DNA from 3 places in the Pseudomonas sp. ABC1 genome. Region 1 is predicted to be linked to each of the others. Evidence: predicted binding sites of a transcription regulator. Region 1 holds the regulator's gene; each other region holds the start of a gene.

Region 1 (6,982 bases):
AGATCGTCAACGCCGGCCGCGCCAACGACACCCAGATCACCAGCCCGCGTCCGCGCATCGACATGGTGATCCAGCCCCGCAAGAAAGAGCAGACGCAATAATGGCGATCCTGAAAGCCCAGCACCTGGCCAAGAGCTACAAGGGCCGCCAGGTCGTGCGTGACGTCAGCCTGTCCATCGAGAGCGGCCAGATCGTCGGCCTGCTCGGCCCCAACGGCGCCGGCAAGACCACCTGTTTCTACATGATCGTCGGGCTGGTGAATGCCGACCAGGGCCGCGTCCTGATCGATCAGGACGACGTCACCCACCTGCCAATGCACGGTCGCGCCCGTGCCGGGGTCGGTTACCTGCCCCAGGAAGCGTCGATCTTCCGCAAGCTGTCGGTGGCCGACAACATCATGGCGATCCTGGAAATCCGCAAGGACCTCGACCGCGCCGGACGCCAGCGTGAACTGGAATCCCTGCTACAGGAATTCCACATCAGCCATATCCGCGACAGCCTCGGCATGAGCCTGTCCGGCGGCGAGCGGCGCCGCGTGGAAATCGCCCGCGCCCTGGCCAGCGCGCCCAAGTTCATCCTGCTCGACGAGCCCTTCGCCGGTGTCGACCCGATCTCCGTCGGCGACATCAAGCAGATCATCCATCACCTCAAGGACAAGGGCATCGGTGTACTCATCACCGACCACAACGTGCGCGAGACCCTGGATATCTGCGAAACGGCCTATATCGTCAACGACGGCCAGCTTATCGCCGAGGGCGACGCCCAGTCGGTCCTGAGCAATGAACTGGTGAAAGAGGTATACCTGGGGCATGAGTTCCGGCTGTAGAGGTAGGCTATCGACGCCACGTTGGTCATATATGAATAAAGCTACCCCTCGAGAATCGTCAATGCTCCACCATCTCCGTCCCTTGACCGTTCTCTGCAGCGCAGTCTGTCTGGTTGCATGCACCACGCAACCGCCAACATCTTCTCCCGGTGCCGCACCAGCCAGCCAGCGGGAAACCGCCCAACAACAGGCAAAGGACCTTTATAACCGCGGCGAACGCCATTACTACGGTATCGGCACTCGCCAGGATTACTCTGAAGCGCTGGCCTGGTACGAAAAGTCCGCCACCAAAGGCAATGCAGAGGCCATGTTCTCGCTCGCCGCCATGTATGCATCAGGCGAAGGCAGGCCCCGGGATGAACGCAAGGCCATTGACTGGTATGAGCGAGCCACCGAGCAGAATCATCCACAGGCAATGTACAACCTGGCCCTACGACTCGCCGAAGGACACGGTGTCAGCCGAAACCTTGAACGCGCAGTGATCCTGTATCGGAAAGCCGCTGACAGTGGCCATGCCAGCGCACTGAACAACCTGGGCATGCTCTACAACAGTGGCGAGGGTGTTCCGCAAGACAGCGTTGAAGCGGCTCGCCTGTTCGAACAGGCAGCGAACGCAGGAGAAATCAACGCCTTCAATAATATCGGCTATTGCTACCAGAACGGTATCGGCGTCACACGCAACCCGGAACTCGCCATGCAGTGGTACCTCAGAGGCGCCGCCGCGGGCAACGCAGCCTCGATGAACTCCATTGGCTACCTGTATTCCCAGGGCATCGGTGTACGACAGGACTACACGCAGGCCACCAACTGGTATCGCCAGGCCGCAGAGCACGGTAACACCCTGGCCACCTACAACCTCGCATTGCGCTATGCCAGGGGGGAAGGCGTAGCGCAGGACTACGCCGAAGCCAGGCGCTGGTTCGAGCGTGCTGCCCAGCAAGGCGACAGCGATGCCCTCAATGACATCGGCCTGCTTTACCAGAAGGGCCAGGGCGTTCCTCGGGACCTCGACAAAGCTCGCGCCTACTTCATGCGCGCAGCCGCTGCTGGTAACGAAGCCACTGCAGACTACCTCAAGGCCCTCGACGCAGAACGCTGAGTACGGATACAAGCCGCCTCCCGCCGAACGGCTGGCGTGCGGCGCAACATTGAAACGTCAACAGACCCTAGCCAAACACCCAAGAAGTAGGCATATAATTTGCTTCATAGCGGACGCCGGGGCGTCCATGTATGTAGCAACAGGCGCCAGCGCCGGCAAACAGGGTTTGAAGTCTCTGCCATGAAACCATCTCTCGTCCTAAAGATGGGCCAGCAGCTAACGATGACACCGCAGCTGCAACAGGCCATACGTTTGCTCCAGCTTTCCACGCTGGACCTCCAGCAGGAAATCCAGGAAGCACTGGACTCGAACCCGATGCTGGAACGGGAAGAAGACGGCGACGACTTCGACAACTCGGACCCCATGGCCGAAGGCACGGAAACCGCCACGGGCGAATCCGCGACCAAGCAGGAAAGCTACGACGAGCCGTCCGCCACCTCGGAAAGCCTCGACGACAACGACTGGGGCGAACGCATTCCCAGCGAACTGCCGGTGGACACCGCCTGGGAAGACATCTACCAGACCAGCGCCAGCAGCCTGCCCAGCAACGATGACGACGAGTGGGACTTCACTACCCGCACCAGCGCCGGCGTCAGCCTGCAGAGCCACCTGCTCTGGCAACTGAACCTGTCCCCCATGAGCGACACCGACCGGCTGATCGGTGAGACCCTGATCGACTGCATCAACGACCAGGGCTACCTGGAAGAAACCCTCGAGGAAGTACTGGAGTCCTTCGACCCGGAGCTTGAGATCGAGCTTGACGAGATCGAGGCCGTCCTGCGCCGTATCCAGCACTTCGAGCCCTCAGGCGTTGGCGCACGCGATCTACGCGAATGCCTGCTGCTGCAACTGCGCCAATCGCCGCCGCAGACACCCTGGCTGGAACAGGCCCGGCACCTGATCGACAATCACCTGGAAGTCCTCGCCAGCCGCGATTACAACCTGCTGATGCGGCGCATGAAGCTCAAGGAAGACGAGCTGCGCCAGGTGATCGAACTGATCCAGTCGCTCAACCCGCGCCCTGGCTCGCAGATCGAGGCCAGCGAACCGGAATACGTGGTACCGGACGTGATCGTGCGCAAGCACAACGAACGCTGGCTGGTGGAACTGAACCAGGAAGCGATCCCGCGCCTGCGCGTCAATGCCCAGTATGCCGGCTTCGTCAAACGCGCCGACTCGAGCAGCGACAACACCTTCATGCGCAACCAGTTGCAGGAAGCGCGCTGGTTCATCAAGAGCCTGCTCAGCCGCAACGAGACCCTGATGAAGGTCGCCACGCAGATCGTCGAGCACCAGAAGGGCTTTCTCGAGCACGGCGACGAAGCCATGAAGCCGCTGGTGCTGCATGACATCGCCGAGGCCGTGGGCATGCACGAGTCGACCATTTCCCGCGTCACCACGCAGAAATACATGCACACGCCACGGGGCATCTACGAGCTGAAGTACTTCTTCTCCAGCCATGTCAGCACCTCCGAAGGCGGCGAATGCTCCTCCACCGCGATACGCGCCATCATCAAGAAGCTGGTCGCCGCGGAAAACCAGAAAAAGCCATTGAGCGACAGCAAGATCGCTGGTCTACTGGAGGCACAAGGCATACAGGTCGCCCGTCGCACCGTAGCCAAGTATCGGGAATCGTTGGGAATTGCACCGTCCAGCGAACGCAAGCGGCTGATCTAGCCAAACGCGGCCGAAACAGGGTGCAAGCCTCGACAGCTCGCTCTTCATAGAAATAAAAAAGGAGTAGTAGTATGCAAGTCAACATCAGCGGCGTTCATCTGGAAGTGACTCCAGCCCTGCGCGACTACATCGAGGAAAAGTTCGATCGCCTGGAGCGGCACTTCGATCGCATCATCACCGTGCAGGTCACCCTGCAAGTCGAAAAACTCAAGCAGAAGGCCGAAGGTTCCCTGCATGTGGCCGGCAAGGAAGTGGTTGCGAACTCCGAACATGAAGACATGTATGCCGCTATCGACCTGCTCGTCGACAAGCTCGACCGCCAGTTGATCAAGCACAAGGAAAAGCAACTCGATCACCACCAGGGTACGGTCGCTCGCTGAGCATGCCATGATTCGATTCGACTCTATCCTCTCCCCCGGACGCGCCCTGACGGGCGTTCCGGGCGTCAGCAAGAAGCGCGTTCTCGAACAGATTGCCCGGGTAATCGCCCAGGACGCACCCGACCTCGACGAACAAACCATATTCGAAAGCCTGATCGCCAGGGAAAAGCTCGGCTCGACCGGCTTCGGCAATGGCATCGCGATTCCCCATTGCCGCATCACCGGCTGCAGCCAGCCCCTGAGCGCCGTGCTGTGCCTGGAAACACCCGTGGACTTCGATGCACTCGACGGCCAACCTGTCGACCTGCTCTTCGTGCTGCTGGTCCCCCAGGCTGCCACCGACGAACACCTGGAGCTGCTGCGCCAGATCGCCGGCATGCTGGACGACGCCGAAATCAGGGCGCGCCTGCGCGCCGCGACGAGCAACGAAGCCCTGTACCAGGAAGTGGTACGCGCACAGCAAAGCCTTTTGCCATAGGAGAACACGCTTGAGCCAGACGACTGCCCTGCATCCGGTCCACCGCACGCAGCGTGAAGCACCATGCGCCTGATCATCGTCAGCGGTCGCTCTGGCTCCGGTAAAAGCACGGCGCTCGACGTGCTGGAGGACAACGGCTTCTATTGCATCGACAACCTGCCCGCCGCGCTGATGCCGGAACTGGCCGAGCGAGCGTTGCTGCATACCGAACTGCTGCACCCGCAGGTCGCGGTTTCCATCGACGCACGCAACTTGCCCAGCCAGTTGCAACGCTTCCCCGAGCTGCTGGCGGAAGTACGCGCCAAACACATCCACTGCGACGTGCTCTACCTCGACGCCGATGACGAAACCCTGCTCAAGCGCTTTTCGGAAACACGCCGGCGCCACCCCCTGACCAATGACAGCCGCTCGCTGGCCGAAGCCATTCGCGATGAAGAGCTGCTGCTGTCGCACATCATCGACAACGCCGATCTCAAGATCGACACCACCAATCTCAACCTGTACCAGTTGCGCGACACGCTCAAGCTGCGCCTGCTCAACAAGCCTGAACCGGGCACGGCCTTCCTTATCGAGTCATTCGGCTTCAAGCGTGGCATGCCGGTGGATGCCGACCTGGTCTTCGACGTGCGCTGCCTGCCCAACCCCTACTGGAAAGCCGAGCTGCGCGAATTCTCCGGCCAGGATCAACCGGTCATCGACTACCTGAGCGCCCAACCGGATGTCGAGGATATGTTCCAGGACATCCATGCCTACCTGAGCAAGTGGTTGCCCCGCTTCGCCGCCAGCAACCGGGCCTACGTCACCATCGCGATTGGCTGCACCGGCGGCCACCATCGCTCGGTCTACATCGCCGAACGCCTTGGGAAGGCGCTGCTGGAACCACTCAGGAACCTTCAGGTTCGCCATCGGGATCTGCCACATGCCAAGCTGTGAAACCACCATCATCAACAAACTCGGCCTGCATGCGCGCGCCGCGGCGAAGCTGACCGGCGTCGCAAAGCTCTATCCCTGCAAAGTCATGGTAGGTCGTAGCGCCGAGAACCTGGTGGATGGCAAGAACATCATGGCGGTGATGATGCTCGCCGCCAGCCAGCACACCCCACTGCACCTGAGCACCGAAGGCGAACAGGAAGAGCAGGCGCTGAAAGCACTGGTCGATCTGATCGAAGATTACTTCGGCGAGGGTCAGTAAGCCGCTGGGATGCTCTTTACCCCCTCTCCCGCTTGCGGGAGAGGGCTGGGGAGAGGGTAAAAACGCATAAGCCCTCTCCCCCAGCCCCTCTCCCATAAATGGGCGAGGGGAGAAAAACCTCAGGCAATTGTCCCGCATTCAACAAGCATCCGCCCTCTCCCGGCAAAACCTTATATAATTCGCGGTTTTCGCCAACGAATGAGAGGAATGCCGTGAGCGCTCTGCCACCCTGCCCGAAATGCAACTCCGAATACACCTATGAAGACGGTATCCAACTGGTCTGTCCAGAGTGTGCCCATGAGTGGTCGGCAACGGCTGCCGACAGCAGCTCGCAAGATGATGCCAAGGTGATCAAGGACTCGGTGGGTAACGTCCTGCAGGATGGCGATACCGTCACGGTCATCAAGGACCTGAAGGTCAAGGGCTCCTCCCTGGTCGTCAAGGTCGGCACCAAGGTCAAAGGGATTCGCCTGTGCGATGGCGACCATGACATCGACTGCAAGATCGACGGCATCGGTGCAATGAAGCTCAAGTCGGAATTCGTCCGGAAGGTCTGATACACGGGCTTGCGTGGACACTGTCCGATGTCCACGCAGCGGCCTCAGAACTGCGGCCAACCCATGATGTAGACATACCAGGCAAGCTGGTGCACGAGAACGATGCCCCAGAACACCACCTGATAGCCGAGCTTGCGGGTTTTATGCCGGAACACCTGCTGCGCGCACAGCGCACCGGGCCATCCGCCGAGCAGTTCGAACAGGTGCAAGGTATTTTCCGGGACTCGCCGCATCTCTCGGGAAGCATTGCGCTTGTCCTGCCCATAGAGATAGAAAGCCACCACGCTGACGCCCCCATAGACGCAGGGAAGCAACCAGGCACCATCCCGCAGCCATCCTTCCAGCATGCCGACCAGCGGCAGTGCAACGAGCAGACCTGCAACCACCGCCTTGAATGGCAGGTAACGGATTCCGTTCCGTCGAGCCATCGTCACAGGGCGCGTACCTGACCAATGGCGGCCACCGCACGCGCCGCCGCACGCGTAATCGATGACCAATCGCCCGCCTCCAGGGCGGCCGGCCCTATCATCCAGCTCCCCCCCACGCACATCACATTGGGCAGCGCCATATAGTCCGCGACATTGTCGTCGTTGACACCACCGGTCGGGCAGAAGCGCACATCGGGAAAAGGCCCGCCCAGGGCTTTCAATGCACCGACACCACCGCACACCTGTGCCGGAAACAGCTTGAAGCGCCGGTAGCCAAGCACATAGCCCCGCATGATGTCCGAGGCATTGCTCACGCCGGGCAGGTAGGGCAAGGGGCTTGCGCGG
Region 2 (6,982 bases), 1.8 Mb from region 1:
GATGAACAGCCCGACGAAAGGCGACCAGGCCAGCCACCAGCCCCAGTAGAACAGGGTCCAGCCGCCGATCCAGTCGTTGGGCTGGTAGGCGTAGAGGTTGAAGGTTTTGCTGACGATGTCCGACAGGTAGCCGCCGGTGTTCTCGACGAAGGTCTGCAGGATGAAGACGGTCGGCCCGAGTACCAGGATCAGCAACATCAGCAGCACTGCGAGGCCGAGGTTGAGTTCCGACAGGCGCCGGATGCCTTTGTCCAGGCCTGCGACGACTGAAAGGGTGGCCAGGCCCATGGTGATGACGATCAGCCCGATCTGGACCGGGATCGAGACCTGAACACCGTAAAGCTGGTTGAGTCCGGTGTTGATCTGGGTGACGCCCAGGCCCAGCGAGGTGGCGACGCCGAGCACAGTGCCGATGATGGCGAAGATGTCCACGGCATGGCCGATCGGCCCGTAGATGCGCTCGCCGATCAGTGGGAACAGTGCCGAGCGCAGCGTCAGTGGCAGGCCATGGCGAAAGCTGAAGTAGGCCAGGATCAGCGCGACGATGGCGTAGATGGCCCAGGCATGCAGGCCCCAGTGGAAGAAGGTGATGCGCATCGCCTCCCGGGCATCGGCCACGGTGCCGCCGGTGCCGACGGGCGGGGAAAGGAAATGCATGACTGGCTCGGCGACGCCGAAGAACATCAGGCCGATCCCCATGCCGGCGGAAAACAGCATGGCGAACCAAGTCAGATTGCTGTAGTCGGGGGCGCTGTGGTCGGGGCCGAGCTTGATGTCACCCAGGCGGCTGACGGCGAGGAACACCGTGGTGATAAGGATCAGCGCGACGCCGAGGATGTAGAACCAACTGACATTGGTGATGATCCAGGCCTGCATTTCGCTGAACAGGGCCTGGGTCTTGCCCGGGAAGGCAACACTGAAACACACCAGCGCGAGGATCAGGATGGCCGAGCCGTAGAAGACCGGCGGGTTGATGGTGGATGACGAAGACTTTTGTGCCTCCATGCTGCTCTCCTTGTTGGATTCCGAGGGGGGCGCCTGTGGCGAGGATCAGGAATCTACCATAGCTTTCGTGTGTTGACAGTCGATGTCTTGATACGTCGCCTCTATCGACTGCCCGTCAACGGCTCCCCAACTGTAAGTTGGCAACTGTACGTACCGCTCGATATGGACAGCGGTTAGGCTGCTTTTTCGTCCTGATGAGGTGTTTTCCATGTTGCTCGATATCTACCAGGTGGATGCGTTCGCATCGCGTCCCTTCGCTGGCAACCCGGCTGCCGTGTGCCCACTCGAGGCCTGGCCGGAAGATGCGCTGCTGCAAGCCATCGCTGAGGAAAACAATCTGTCGGAAACGGCGTTCTTCGTCGGCAGTGGCGATCACTACCAGTTGCGCTGGTTCACACCGAGGGTGGAAGTGGACCTGTGTGGTCATGCGACCCTGGCCTCGGCCTGGGTGCTGTTCAACGAATTGGGTGTCGATGCCGAGGTGTTGCATTTCGCCACCCGTAGCGGCGAGTTGCGGGTGCGCCGCGAGGGCGAGATGCTGGCGCTGGACTTCCCGGCCAAGTCGCCACGTCCGTGTTCGCCGCCTGCCAACCTGCTGCCGGCGTTGGGCCTGGAGCAGGCCGAGGTGTTCCTGACCGACGATTACATCGTGGTGGTCGAGGATGAGGCGCAGGTCGCTGCGCTGAACCCGGATTTCAGTGCCCTCAGGGGACTGCCGGCCCGTGGTGTGGCGGTCACGGCGAGGAGCGAGCGCTTCGATTTCGTCTCGCGCTGGTTCGGCCCGGATACCGGCATCTTCGAAGACCCGGTGACCGGCTCGGCGCATACCTCGCTGACGCCCCTGTGGGTCGAGCGGCTGGGGCGCAATCCGTTGCGTGCCGAGCAGGGCGGGGCGCGCAAGGGGCAACTGCACTGCGAGCTGCTTGGGGAGCGGGTGATTATCAGTGGGCAAGCGGTGCTGTACCTCAAGGGGCGCATCCACCTGCCGGATTGAGGGCGATGCCGTTTATGGTGGTGTTGGCCCGTTGCTTGAGTGTGGCGTGGCTCGATTATCCGTGAGCGGCGGACTGGGCAGGCCGATACTGCAAGGCTTCGGCCAGGTGAGGGCGGGTGATGTCTCGAGCCTGTTCCAGGTCAGCCAGGGTGCGCGCCACCTTGAGCAGGCGGTGGACGGCGCGTAGTGAAAGACCAAGGCGCTCGCAGGCATGTTCCAGCCAGCCCTGATCGTCGTTGCGCAGGGCGCAATGCCGGCGTAGTCCCGGCAGGTCGAGGAAGGCGTTGGCGCATCCCTGGCGTGTCTCTTGACGATGGCGTGCCTGTGCGACCCTCGCTGCGACCGAAGCGCTGTTCTCGCCTGTAACCGGTGTGTCGTGCAGCGAGGTGGTTTCGCGTATCACGCTCAGGTGCAGGTCGATGCGGTCCAGCAACGGTCCGGAGAGTTTGCCGCGATAGCGCTGTATCTGGTCTGGCGTGCAACGGCAGCGCCCGGACGGGTCGCCCAGGTAGCCGCACGGGCAGGGATTCATGGCGGCCACCAACTGGAAGCGTGCCGGAAAGCACACCTTGTCGCGGGCACGGGCGATCACGATGCTGCCTGACTCCAGGGGCTCGCGAAGCACTTCCAGTACACGGCGCTCGAATTCTGGCAGTTCGTCGAGGAACAGCACTCCCCTGTGGGCCAGTGTGATTTCCCCAGGTTGTGGGCGACTGCCGCCCCCGACCAGTGCCGGGCCGGAAGCACTGTGATGAGGTTGGCGAAACGGGCGCTGGGGCCAGTGTTCGAGGGGCGCCAGGCTGGACACCGAGTGGATGGTCGCCACTTCCAGCGCTTCCTGCTCTTGCAGGGGCGGCAGCAGGCCTGGCAAGCGGCTGGCCAGCAGTGTCTTGCCGGTCCCAGGCGGACCTGTGAAAAGCAAATTATGAGAACCCGCCGCCGCGATCAGCAGGCCGCGCTTGGCGGCTGTCTGGCCCTGGACCTCGGCAAGGTCAGGGTAAGGCGGTTGTCGTCGTAGTAATCCCTTGGGCTGGTAAGGCGGCAGAGGCGTTTTCCCGGTGATATGAGCCGCCACCTCTAGCAGATGCCGCGCGGCATGTACCACCAGTCCGGATGCCAGGCTGGCTTCTTCGGCGTTTTCCCAAGGCACCAGCAGGCTGCGGCCTGCTTCGCGCGCCGCGAGGGCGGCCGGCAGTACACCACGTATGGGGCGCAACGCGCCGGAAAGCGCCAGTTCACCGAGCGCCTCGATGCCCGACAGCGGCGCCGTGGGGACCTGGGCGCTGGCGGCCAGTACGCCCAGTGCGATGGCCAGGTCGAAGCGTCCGCCTTCCTTGGGCAGGTCGGCCGGTGCCAGGTTGAGCGTGATACGCCGGGGCGGGAAGTCGAAGCCCGAGTTGAGGATGGCGCTGCGTACGCGATCCTTGCTTTCCCGCACGGCGGTCTCCGGCATGCCGACCAGAGCCAGCGAAGGCAGGCCGTTGGCCAGGTGGGCTTCTACCGTGACCGGTGGCGCTTCGACGCCGACCTGGGCCCTGCTGTGTACGATGGCGAGGGACATGCGATCACTCCTTGATCGGTCCGCCAGCGGGGTCAGGCGTCGCTGGAGGGACTCAGTCGCGCTTCCAGTTCGGCGACTTTCGCTTCGAGGGCTTCGAGGCGTGCGCGGGTCCGGGCCAGCACCAGCATCTGGCTGTCGAATTCGTCGCGGCTGACGACATCCAGTTTGCTCAGGGCGCCTTGTACCACTGCTTTCAATTGGGCTTCGAATTCGGCCCCAGGCAGGCGGGTTTCACCATTGAACAGGCGCGATGCCTGGGCGCCGATGGCGTCGAGTACGGCTTTGGGTGCGAGCATGTCGGTATACCTGTTTCTGTGCGGTGGGCAGTGTATCACGTGGGTTGCCGGGGCTTTGGCGGAGGGCTGGGCGAGTGTTTGGCAATGTGATTCGGGTCACACAATGGCCGCTTTTCGATGCCTTCCGGCAACTGCACGTATTTGGAGCGCATCATCCTGGTGCAGTGATCCGTTTTGGTGCGTTTTGTCGGCTGGATGCCTGGCCAAGTGGCCCGCAGCCCTTGTTACAAGCGATGGCGAAGAACTGGCACTGTTTCTGCTTAGTCCTGTCTGTCGCTTGCATGCACTTCGAATAAGGACGTTTCGCCTCGGCAATTGGTCGACGTTCTTTCAAACGGCCAAAGCCAGAGCGTTACAAGAGGCTGACACTGCGCTTAGACTTGAACCGGGTTCGTACTTCTGGGGCAAGTCCACCTAAACGGGAGAAGTTTTCATGAAACTAGTCACTGCCATCATCAAGCCGTTCAAGCTGGACGACGTGCGCGAGTCGCTGTCGGAAATCGGCGTACAAGGCATCACCGTCACGGAAGTGAAGGGCTTTGGGCGCCAAAAGGGCCACACCGAGCTGTACCGCGGCGCCGAGTACGTCGTCGACTTCCTGCCTAAAGTGAAGATCGACGTAGCGATTGCCGACGACCAGCTCGACCGTGTGATCGAGGCCATCACCAAGGCTGCCAACACCGGCAAGATCGGCGACGGCAAGATCTTCGTGGTCAACCTGGAACAGGCCATCCGTATCCGTACCGGTGAAACCGATACCGACGCGATCTAAGTAGTACCTCCGAACCCCACGCCCCAGGAGTAAAACCATGACTCTGCGTAAATTCGCAGGGCTAGGAGCCCTTTTGTCCCTGATAAGCCCCGGCATCGCCATGGCGCAGGAGACAGCCCTCGATTCAGGCGATACCGCCTGGATGCTCACAGCCACTGCACTGGTGCTGTTCATGACCATCCCCGGCCTGGCGCTGTTCTACGGCGGCATGGTCCGCTCGAAGAACATCCTTTCGGTGATGATGCAGTGTTTCGCCATCACGGGCCTGATGAGCATCCTGTGGATGGTCTACGGCTACAGCCTGGCGTTCGATACCACCGGCATGGAAGCGGGAGTGATCAACTTCAACTCCTTCGTCGGTGGTCTGGACCGCGCCTTCCTCAGCGGACTGACGCTGGACAGCCTGGTCGGCGCCTTCCCTGAAAGTGTCTTCATCACCTTCCAGATGACGTTCGCCATCATCACTCCGGCGCTGATCGTCGGTGCCTTCGCCGAGCGCATGAAGTTCTCCGCGATGCTGGTGTTCATGGGCGTCTGGTTCACCCTGGTGTATGCGCCCATCGCGCACATGGTCTGGGGCGGCGACGGCGGCCTGATGTGGGACTGGGGCGTGCTGGACTTCGCCGGCGGCACCGTGGTGCACATCAACGCGGGCGTTGCCGGTCTGGTCGCCTGCCTGGTGCTGGGCAAGCGTAAAGGTTACCCGACCACGCCGATGGCTCCGCACAACCTGGGCCTGACCCTGGTCGGCGCGGCCATGCTGTGGATCGGCTGGTTCGGTTTCAACGCGGGTTCTGCCGCCGCCGCCAATGGCAGCGCGGGCATGGCCATGCTGGTCACGCAGATCGCCACGGCCGCCGCTGCACTGGGCTGGATGTTCGCCGAGTGGATCACCCATGGCAAACCCAGTGCGCTGGGGATCGCTTCGGGTGTGGTCGCCGGCCTGGTCGCCATCACGCCGGCAGCCGGCACCGTCGGCCCGATGGGCGCGCTGGTGATCGGTGCGGTGTCTGGCGTGGTCTGCTTCATCTGCGCCACCTCGCTCAAACGCAAGCTCGGCTATGACGACTCCCTGGACGCCTTCGGCGTGCATGGTATCGGCGGCATCGTCGGGGCGATCCTGACGGGTGTGTTCGCGGCCCCGATCCTGGGCGGCTTCGGCGAAGTGGAGAACATCGCCCTGCAGGTCTGGATCCAGTTCAAGGGCGTGCTGTTCACCGTGGTCTACACCGGCATCCTGACCTACGTGATCCTCAAGGTGATCGATGCGGTGATGGGCCTGCGTGTCAGCGAGGAAGAGGAGGCCGTCGGCCTGGATCTCTCCCTGCACAACGAGCGTGGCTACAACCTCTAAACCAGTCGGTTATCTCAGAACAGCTATGCAACGGCGTCCGGAGCCAACCCGGACGCCACGGGAGCAGCGTGTCCGGCGCATAGCGCAAGCGAGGGAAAATTATGGAAAGCACAGCATTGATACCGGTCCAGTACGGATTGGATACCTTCTACTTCGTCATCTGCGGTGCACTGGTGATGTGGATGGCTGCCGGGTTCGCCATGCTCGAAGCGGGTCTGGTGCGCAGCAAGAACACAGTGGAAATCCTGACCAAGAACATCACGCTGTTCGCCGTGGCGTCGGTGATGTACCTGCTGGTCGGCTACTACATCATGTACTCCAGTACCGCGGGCGGCATTCTGCCGAGCCTGGGCTTCCTGATCGGTGACGAGCACGCGGTGGATGTGGTCGCCGCGGGTGGCGAGGATGCGCCTTACTACTCGGCGCGTGCGGACTTCTTCTTCCAGATCGTGTTCGCCGCGACCTGCATGTCGATCGTTTCCGGTGCAGTGGCCGAGCGCATGAAGCTCTGGGCCTTCCTTGCCTTTGCCGTGGTGATGACCGGTTTCATCTACCCGGTACAGGGCTTCTGGAAATGGGGCGGCGGTTTCCTCGACGAAGCCGGCTTCCTGGACTTCGCCGGTTCGGGCGTCGTGCACCTGGCGGGTGCCACCGCAGCGCTGGCTGGTGTCCTGCTGCTCGGGGCGCGTAAAGGCAAGTACGGCCCTAACGGTCAGGTCAATGCCATTCCCGGCGCCAACCTGCCATTGGTGACCCTGGGTACCTTCATCCTGTGGATGGGTTGGTTCGGCTTCAACGGTGGTTCGCAACTGCGCATGACCACCATCGAGGATGCCAACGCGGTCGCCCAGGTGTTCACCAACACCAACATGGCCGCCGCCGGTGGCGTGATCGCGGCGCTGATCGTGTCCCGTCTGCTGTTCGGCAAGTCCGACCTGACCATGATCCTCAATGGCGCCCTGGCGGGCCTGGTGGCGATCACTGCCGAGCCGCTGACGCC
Region 3 (6,982 bases), 1.4 Mb from region 1:
GTTCAGGCGATTGAGGTCGGAATAGCTGCCACTGTCGATGCCACGCCCTGCGGAGCCGAATCGTGTATTCATGCTCATCTCCGTCAGATAACGATCAAGTCGGCCTGCAAGGCGCCGGCCTGCTTGAGCGCTTCGAGAATGGCCATCAGGTCGCCAGGCGCTGCGCCAACCTGATTGACCGCACGCACGATCTCATCCAGCGTGGTCCCCGGGCCGAACTTGAACATCGGCTTGGCTTCCTGGTCGGCGCTCACACGAGAATTCGGTACGACGGCCGTCTGCCCTCCGGAAAAGGCGTTTGGCTGGCTGACCTGAGGGTCTTCCGTAATGGTGACGGTCAGGCTGCCGTGGGTCACGGCGGCCGGTTGTACCCTGACGTTCTGCCCGATGACGATGGTACCCGTCCGCGAGTTGATGATGACCTTGGCCACCGCCTGGCCCACTTCGATCTCGAGGTTTTCCAGAATGGCCAGGTAGTCCACACGCTGATTGGGATCGAGCGGCGCGGATACGCTGATCGAGCCGCCGTCGAGCGCCTTGGCGACACCTGGGCCCAACAGCTCATTGATCTGATCGACAACGTTCTTGGCCGTGGTGAAATCCGGGCGATTGAGGTTCAGCGTCAGGCTGTTGCCCTGGTTGAACGCGCTCGGCACCGGCCGCTCGACCGTGGCACCGCCAGGAATACGGCCCGCCGAGGGCACGTTGACCGTGATCCGCGAGCCATCCGCCCCACCTGCATCGAACCCACCCACGACCAGGTTGCCCTGGGCCAGGGCATAGACGTTGCCATCCACCCCCTTGAGCTGGGTCATCAACAGGCTGCCGCCGCGCAGGCTCTTGGCGTTACCGATGGAGGACACCGTGATGTCGATACTCTGGCCGGGCTTGGCGAAGGCCGGCAAGTCGGCATGCACGGAAACGGCGGCGACGTTCTTCAACTGGATGTTGCCGGAGCCGGGCGGCACGATGATGCCGAACTGAGCCAGCATATTGTTGAAGGTCTGAACCGTGAACGGTGTCTGGGTGGTCTGGTCACCACTGCCATTCAAACCCACCACCAGGCCATAACCGACCAGTTGGTTGCTACGCACACCGCTGATGGTAGCGATATCCTTCAGCCGCTCGGCATGCACCGGAGCCGAAGCGAGCATCAGCGCTGCCAGCAAAAGGAAGAATCTCGGCATCTGCTTGCCCTCCATCAGAACGGCCAGAGCGGGCTGAGGAAGAAACGGTCCAGCCAGCCCGGCTGGCTCGCGTCGGCAAAGGCCCCAGTGCCCGAGTAGGTGATCCGTGCATCGGCGATGCGAGTCGAGGAAACGCTGTTGTCCGTCGCAATATCGTCAGCGCGTACAAGGCCTGCGATACGTACCAGCTCATCGCCGGTATTGAGGGTCATCCACTTTTCCCCACGCACAGCCAGGATGCCGTTGGGCAGGACCTCGGAGACAGTCACGGTGATCGAGCCGGACAGGCTGTTGCTCTGCCCCGCCTGACCGGAACCAGAGGTGTCTCGATTGGCCGAGTACTCGGCGCCGATACGGGAAGTCATCGAGTTGACTGCCGATACGTTCCCCCCGAACAGGGAGCCCAGACCTATGTTGGCACTGCTGTCCTTGGACAACTGGGAGTTGGCGTTCTTGCTGGCCTGGGTGCGCTCGTTGAGCGTGATGGTGATGATGTCTCCAACCCTGAAGGCCTTGCGATCGCCGAACAGGTTGCTTTCGAAGCCGGCCTGGTAGATGGCACCGTTGTTCTGCGCAGCCGGCAGCGGTGTACGCGGCAGCACGGGGGAATAATAGGGATCGTTGGGCCGAGGGGCCGGCGCCATGCAGCCCGCGAGCAGCACGACGGAAGACAACGATACGGCACTCAACAGACGACGCATGTTCACCTCGATCGATCAGAGCTGCTGTGTCACGAAGGACAGCATCTGGTCGGCAGTGGAGATCACCTTGGAGTTCATTTCGTAGGCGCGCTGGGTGGTGATCATGTTGACCATCTCCTCCACCACGCTGACGTTGGAGTTCTCCAGGGTGTTCTGCAGGACAGTGCCCAGGCCATTCAGGCCGGGCGTACTGATCTGCGGCGCCCCGCTGGCGGCAGTTTCGAGGAACAGGTTGTTCCCCATGGCCTGCAGGCCGGCAGGGTTGATGAAGTCGGCGGTCTGGAGATTGCCGATGATCTGCGGCTGGGCATTGCCGAGCGTCGTGACGGAAACCGTGCCGTCCTCACCGACCGTGAACGTCTGCGTCTCCGCCGGCACGACGATGGCCGGCTCCAGCGCATAGCCATTGGAGGTCACGACCTGCCCATCGGCATTCAGGTGGAAACTGCCATCGCGCGAGTAGGAAATAGTGCCGTCAGGCAGCAGGATCTGGAAGAAACCCCGGCCATTGACCGCCATGTCCAGCGGCTGCTCGGTGGTCTGCAGGCTGCCTGTGGTGAACTGCTTCTGCGTGCCCACGATACGGACACCGGTACCCAGTTGCAGGCCAGACGGCAATTCGCTGTCCTGGCTGGACTGCCCGCCGGGCTGACGACGGATCTGGTAGAGCAGGTCCTGGAATTCGGCACGGTCTTTCTTGAAGCCCGTGGTCGAGACGTTGGCCAGGTTGTTGGAGATCGTGGTCAGGTTCATGTCCTGAGCCGACAGACCGGTCTTGCTCACCCACAGTGCTGGAAGCATGGTTTCTCCTCGTACGCCGTAAAGCAGGCGCTACGCTGGTGATTAGCTGATTTGCAGGACACGCGCCATGGCGGCGGCATCGTCTTCGGCTGTGCGCATCATCTTCACGTGAAGCTCGAACTGACGCGCAAGCGCCAGCATGGATGTCATTTCGGCCACCGCATTGACGTTGCTCGTCTCAAGAAAGCCCGAGACCACCCGGACATTCGCGTCGGCCTCGACCGGCGGCAGTCCATCTTTCATGCGGATCATGCCGTCGGTGCCTTTTTCCATCTGCGCCAGTTCGGGATTGACCAGCTTCAGGCGGTCCACGACGACCACGACATTGGGATCTTCCCCAAGGGCACGCACGCTGATGGTGCCGTCCTGGCCGATCTCGACCTTCTGCTCGGGCGGAACCGCCACTGGCCCGGCATTCCCCATCACAGGCGAACCATCGGGAGTGCGCAGCATGCCAAGGGCATCGATCTTCAAGCTGCCGGTGCGCACGTAGGCTTCGCTTCCATCCGCGGCCTGAATGGCCAGCCAGCCCTCACCCTCGACGGCCACGTCCAGCTCACGACCGGTCTCTTGCAACGTGCCCGGGGTAAAGTCAGTGGCAGGCCGCTCACTCATCGCATAGACGCGCGCCGGAAAACTGTCACCGAAAACCTGCATGGAGCGGGCCTGCTCGAAATCCCGACGGAACCCCGTCGTGGAGATATTCGCCAAGTTGTTGGCATGCGCCTGCTGGGCCAGCGCATTCTGGCTAGCCCCCGTCATGGCTACATAAAGCAGTTTGTCCATCGAAACCTCCGGAACACGAGATTGACGCCAAGCGTTCGATGAGCATGACAAAGCAAGCGGCGTGCCAGCCTGATCAATTACTGAACACCGCCATAGCCCGCACATACAGCCCGGACATGACAAAGGCCCTTTCGGGCCTTCCGGTGAAACAGCGGCAACGCCTTGCCACCCATGGCAAACGATCGACCCCGGCACGGGCGCCTATGAAAGCCCCCGTGACAGACCGAGGGCAATCACTGCCCCAGCGTCAGCACCTTCTGCAACATGGTCTTGGCCGTGTTCATCAATTCGGCATTGGTCTGGAACGAGCGGCTCGCCGAAATCATGTCGGCCATTTCCTCGACCACATTGACATTCGGGTAGTAGACATAGCCATTCTCATCGGCTGCCGGATGACTCGGCTCATAACGGGCCTGGAGCTCGCCCTGATCCTCGATCACACCCAGCACCTGGACACCGACGCCCGCATCGTCCTGGTTGGCGAACAGGGACTGGTTCGGCTGCCCATTGGCCTGCTGGAACACCGTCGCGAACACCGGATGGCGCGCGCGGTAAGTCTGGTCGACGCTGGACGACACCGTCTCGGCGTTGGCGATATTGCTGGAGATGGTATTGAGGCGAGTGCTCTGGGCACTCATGCCGCTACCAGCGATATTGAAGACATTACTCAGTGACATGGATGCACTCCTTAATTCGCGCCACGCAGGTTATTCGCCACGCAGGGCGCTCATCAGCCCTTTGAACTTACTGTTCAGCAGCGTGAAGCTTGCCTGAAAGTCGATGGCGTTCTGGGCATAGTTGGACTGCTCGATCTGGACATCGACAGTGTTCTGGTCAAGAGAAGGCTGGTGAGGCGTGCGGAAACGCAGCGAAGGATCGGCGATCTCCAGCCCTTGTGCCTCGATATGGCGTTCGCTGGTGCGCGCAGCGTTGAACGCGCCCTGCCCAGCGGAAGCCTGCTGCGCCTCAAGGACACTGGAGAATTCGATATCCCGCGCCTTGTAGTTGGGCGTATCGGCGTTGGCGATATTGTTGCTCAGCACCTCTGCGCGCTGCGCGCGGAAGCCCAAAGCCTTTTCATGAAGCCCCAATGCCTTGTCGAAACTGATACTCATGACCTGCCTGCCGAATGCGAGCCTGTTTCCACAGGGCCAAGCAAAGGACATGCCACACAAGTAACAGATTGATTTTGAAAGGGTTTTATCCAGAACAGAACATAAGCAGCGTCAAGGCACCCACTTTCAACCCTGGTTCAGATGGCCAAAAACGCCCAAGGCGACAGTTTTCTGCCGCCTGCCGGGACTCAGCGCGCCTTGTAGATGATCCCCGGACTGCATTGCACCATCTGGTACAACTCCGGCAGGCCGTTGAGCGCCTCGGAAGCTCCCAGGAACAGGTAGCCGCCGGGCCTGAGCGTGGCATGAATGCGCTTGAGGATGTCCTTCTTCACATCCGCCGAGAAGTAGATCAGCACGTTCCGGCAGAACACGACATCGAACTTGCCCAGTGCGGCATAGCTGTCGAGCAGGTTCAGCACGCGGAATTCGACACGGCTGCGAACAGCCTGCTTGACCGCCCAGCGCCCCGGCGTCACCACATCGAAATAACGCTGCAAGCGCTCGGGCGAAAGCCCACGGGCGATGGCAAGGCTGTCGTACTCCGCCGCCTTGCAGGCGGCCAGCATGGTCGGCGACAGCTCCGTCGCGACGATCTGGGCCGCAACCTTCGGCTGACTGGGGTTGCTGCGTTCGTACTCATCGATGCTCATCGACAGCGAATACGGCTCCTGCCCCGACGAACAGGCCGCCGACCAGATACGCAGGCGCCCGCCCGACAGCTTGAGCATCTCCGGAAGCACCTTGCCCTTGAGCACCTCGAAGGGATAGGTATCGCGAAACCACAGGGTCTCGTTCGTGGTCATCGCATCCACGACCAGCTCGCGCAAACCACTGCGAGGCTGGCTCTGAATCGCCTTGAGCAATTCGCCCAGGCTCTTGAAACTGTGTTGCGCCATCAGCTTGTTCAGCCGACTGGACACCAGGTACTGCTTATTGCTTCCCAGGAGAATGCCGCACGACTTCTCCAGGAAAATGCGGAACTGTTCGAAATCCAGATCGCCCGACACTAATAAAGCCTCGCCAAATCAACTACCAGAGAGGTCACTTCAGTTTCCCTCAGCACCACGAATACGCTCTATGACACGCTCAGCCAGCCCATCGGGCTGGAACTTGGCAAGAAAATCATCCGCCCCCACACGCTTGACCATCGTCTGGTTGAACACACCGGAAAGCGAAGTATGCAGCAGAATATGCAGATCCTGCATACGTGGATCATGGCGGATCTCGGTCGTCAGCGTATAACCATCCATTTCCGGCATCTCGATGTCCGAGATCAGCATCAGGAACTCACTGGACGGCCTGCGCCCCTCCTCCACCATCGCCTTGAGGTAATCGAGCGCCTGGCGACCATCGTTGAGCGCCACCACTTCGAGCCCGATGTTCTGCAGGCAGCGGATGATCTGTTTGCGCGCCACCGAAGAGTCATCGACGATCAGAATGCGAAACTGCGCCGCTTTCTGCTGGTCGTCCGCCTTCACGATATCCGGCGACACCTCTTCGGACAGCGGTGCGACTTCGGCCAGGATCTTCTCCACATCGATGATCTCGACCAGTTGCCCATCGACATGGGTTACCGCCGTCAGGTAGTGATCACGCCCGGCTCCGCGCGGCGGCGGCAGGATATCCGCCCAGTTCAGATTGACGATGCGCTCGACCGAATGCACCAGGAATCCGAGCGTCTTGTTGTTGTATTCGGCGATGATGGCGAACCCCGTCTTCAGGTCCGCTTGCCTGCCACGCCCGGTGGCCAGGGAAAGATCGAGAATCGGCAGGGTATTGCCACGAATGCTCGCCACGCCGCGTACGACCGGACTGGACTTCGGCAGTATCGTCAGGTGCGGGCACTGCAGAACCTCACGCACCTTGAACACATTGATGCCATACAACTGCCCGGCATCCAGGCGAAACAGCAACAGTTCCAGGCGATTCTGCCCCACGAGCTGGGTACGCTGGTTAACCGAATCCAATACACCGGCCATGCCAGTCTTCCTCTTGAACGTGCACGATCACGAAAGGCGCCCAACCAACAGCCGGCACGCCCCTTGCTTGGCTGAGCGTCATGAACACTCTGATGACTTTTTTCCGACGCGCCACAAAAACAGTGCCTGGCGCCCTTCTTTTACCGGTTTCGCTGATGCTGAGCCAGCCTGTCGAAGCTGACTCGACGACGCGACCACAGCAGCTTATCGACGCGACCCAGGAATTTCTTGAGCAGTCCGTGACGGACTATCTGCAACAAAACCAGATCAGCGGCCGCCATGAAGTCGTCGTCAACCGACTAGACCCTCGATTGCGCCTGGCATTATGCGATATTCCGCTGAGCAGCAGACAGGAAAGTTCTCAGCCAATAGGCCGGGTCACCGTACGCGTCAGTTGTGAAGGCTCAAGC

Evidence for each region. The regulator sigma-54, encoded in region 1, starts transcription at its own class of promoters, with help from an activator protein. The targets are predictions, from matches to a motif close to ANTGGCATNNANNTTGCTNT.
Region 2: a site for sigma-54 is predicted at 4,100-4,119, ahead of glnK (P-II family nitrogen regulator). Genes of this name have one in related genera too.
Region 3: a site for sigma-54 is predicted at 4,628-4,647, ahead of flgB (flagellar basal body rod protein FlgB). Genes of this name have one in related genera too.

What each region holds. Positions count from the first base shown of each region.
Region 1 is NZ_CP058349.1:915,918-922,899, forward strand. Features, by position in the region: gene lptA (lipopolysaccharide transport periplasmic protein LptA) at 1-101, shown strand, start outside; gene lptB (LPS export ABC transporter ATP-binding protein) at 101-826, shown strand; gene HW090_RS04000 (tetratricopeptide repeat protein) at 888-1,925, shown strand; gene HW090_RS04005 (RNA polymerase factor sigma-54) at 2,106-3,602, shown strand; gene hpf (ribosome hibernation-promoting factor, HPF/YfiA family) at 3,674-3,982, shown strand; gene ptsN (PTS IIA-like nitrogen regulatory protein PtsN) at 3,990-4,460, shown strand; gene rapZ (RNase adapter RapZ) at 4,524-5,393, shown strand; gene HW090_RS04025 (HPr family phosphocarrier protein) at 5,380-5,652, shown strand; gene HW090_RS04030 (zinc ribbon domain-containing protein YjdM) at 5,865-6,209, shown strand; gene HW090_RS04035 (DUF1294 domain-containing protein) at 6,254-6,637, opposite strand; gene HW090_RS04040 (bifunctional 4-hydroxy-2-oxoglutarate aldolase/2-dehydro-3-deoxy-phosphogluconate aldolase) at 6,640-6,982, opposite strand, start outside.
Region 2 is NZ_CP058349.1:3,106,583-3,113,564, forward strand. Features, by position in the region: gene HW090_RS13565 (choline BCCT transporter BetT) at 1-1,005, opposite strand, end outside; gene HW090_RS13570 (PhzF family phenazine biosynthesis protein) at 1,214-1,999, shown strand; gene HW090_RS13575 (YifB family Mg chelatase-like AAA ATPase) at 2,055-3,560, opposite strand; gene HW090_RS13580 (accessory factor UbiK family protein) at 3,593-3,856, opposite strand; gene glnK (P-II family nitrogen regulator) at 4,290-4,628, shown strand; gene HW090_RS13590 (ammonium transporter) at 4,666-5,982, shown strand; gene HW090_RS13595 (ammonium transporter) at 6,084-6,982, shown strand, end outside.
Region 3 is NZ_CP058349.1:3,590,634-3,597,615, reverse strand. Features, by position in the region: gene flgJ (flagellar assembly peptidoglycan hydrolase FlgJ) at 1-72, opposite strand, end outside; gene HW090_RS15820 (flagellar basal body P-ring protein FlgI) at 84-1,187, opposite strand; gene flgH (flagellar basal body L-ring protein FlgH) at 1,202-1,888, opposite strand; gene flgG (flagellar basal-body rod protein FlgG) at 1,904-2,689, opposite strand; gene HW090_RS15805 (flagellar basal body rod protein FlgF) at 2,732-3,475, opposite strand; gene flgC (flagellar basal body rod protein FlgC) at 3,709-4,152, opposite strand; gene flgB (flagellar basal body rod protein FlgB) at 4,183-4,590, opposite strand; gene HW090_RS15790 (protein-glutamate O-methyltransferase CheR) at 4,779-5,600, opposite strand; gene HW090_RS15785 (chemotaxis protein CheV) at 5,640-6,572, opposite strand; gene flgA (flagellar basal body P-ring formation chaperone FlgA) at 6,653-6,982, shown strand, end outside.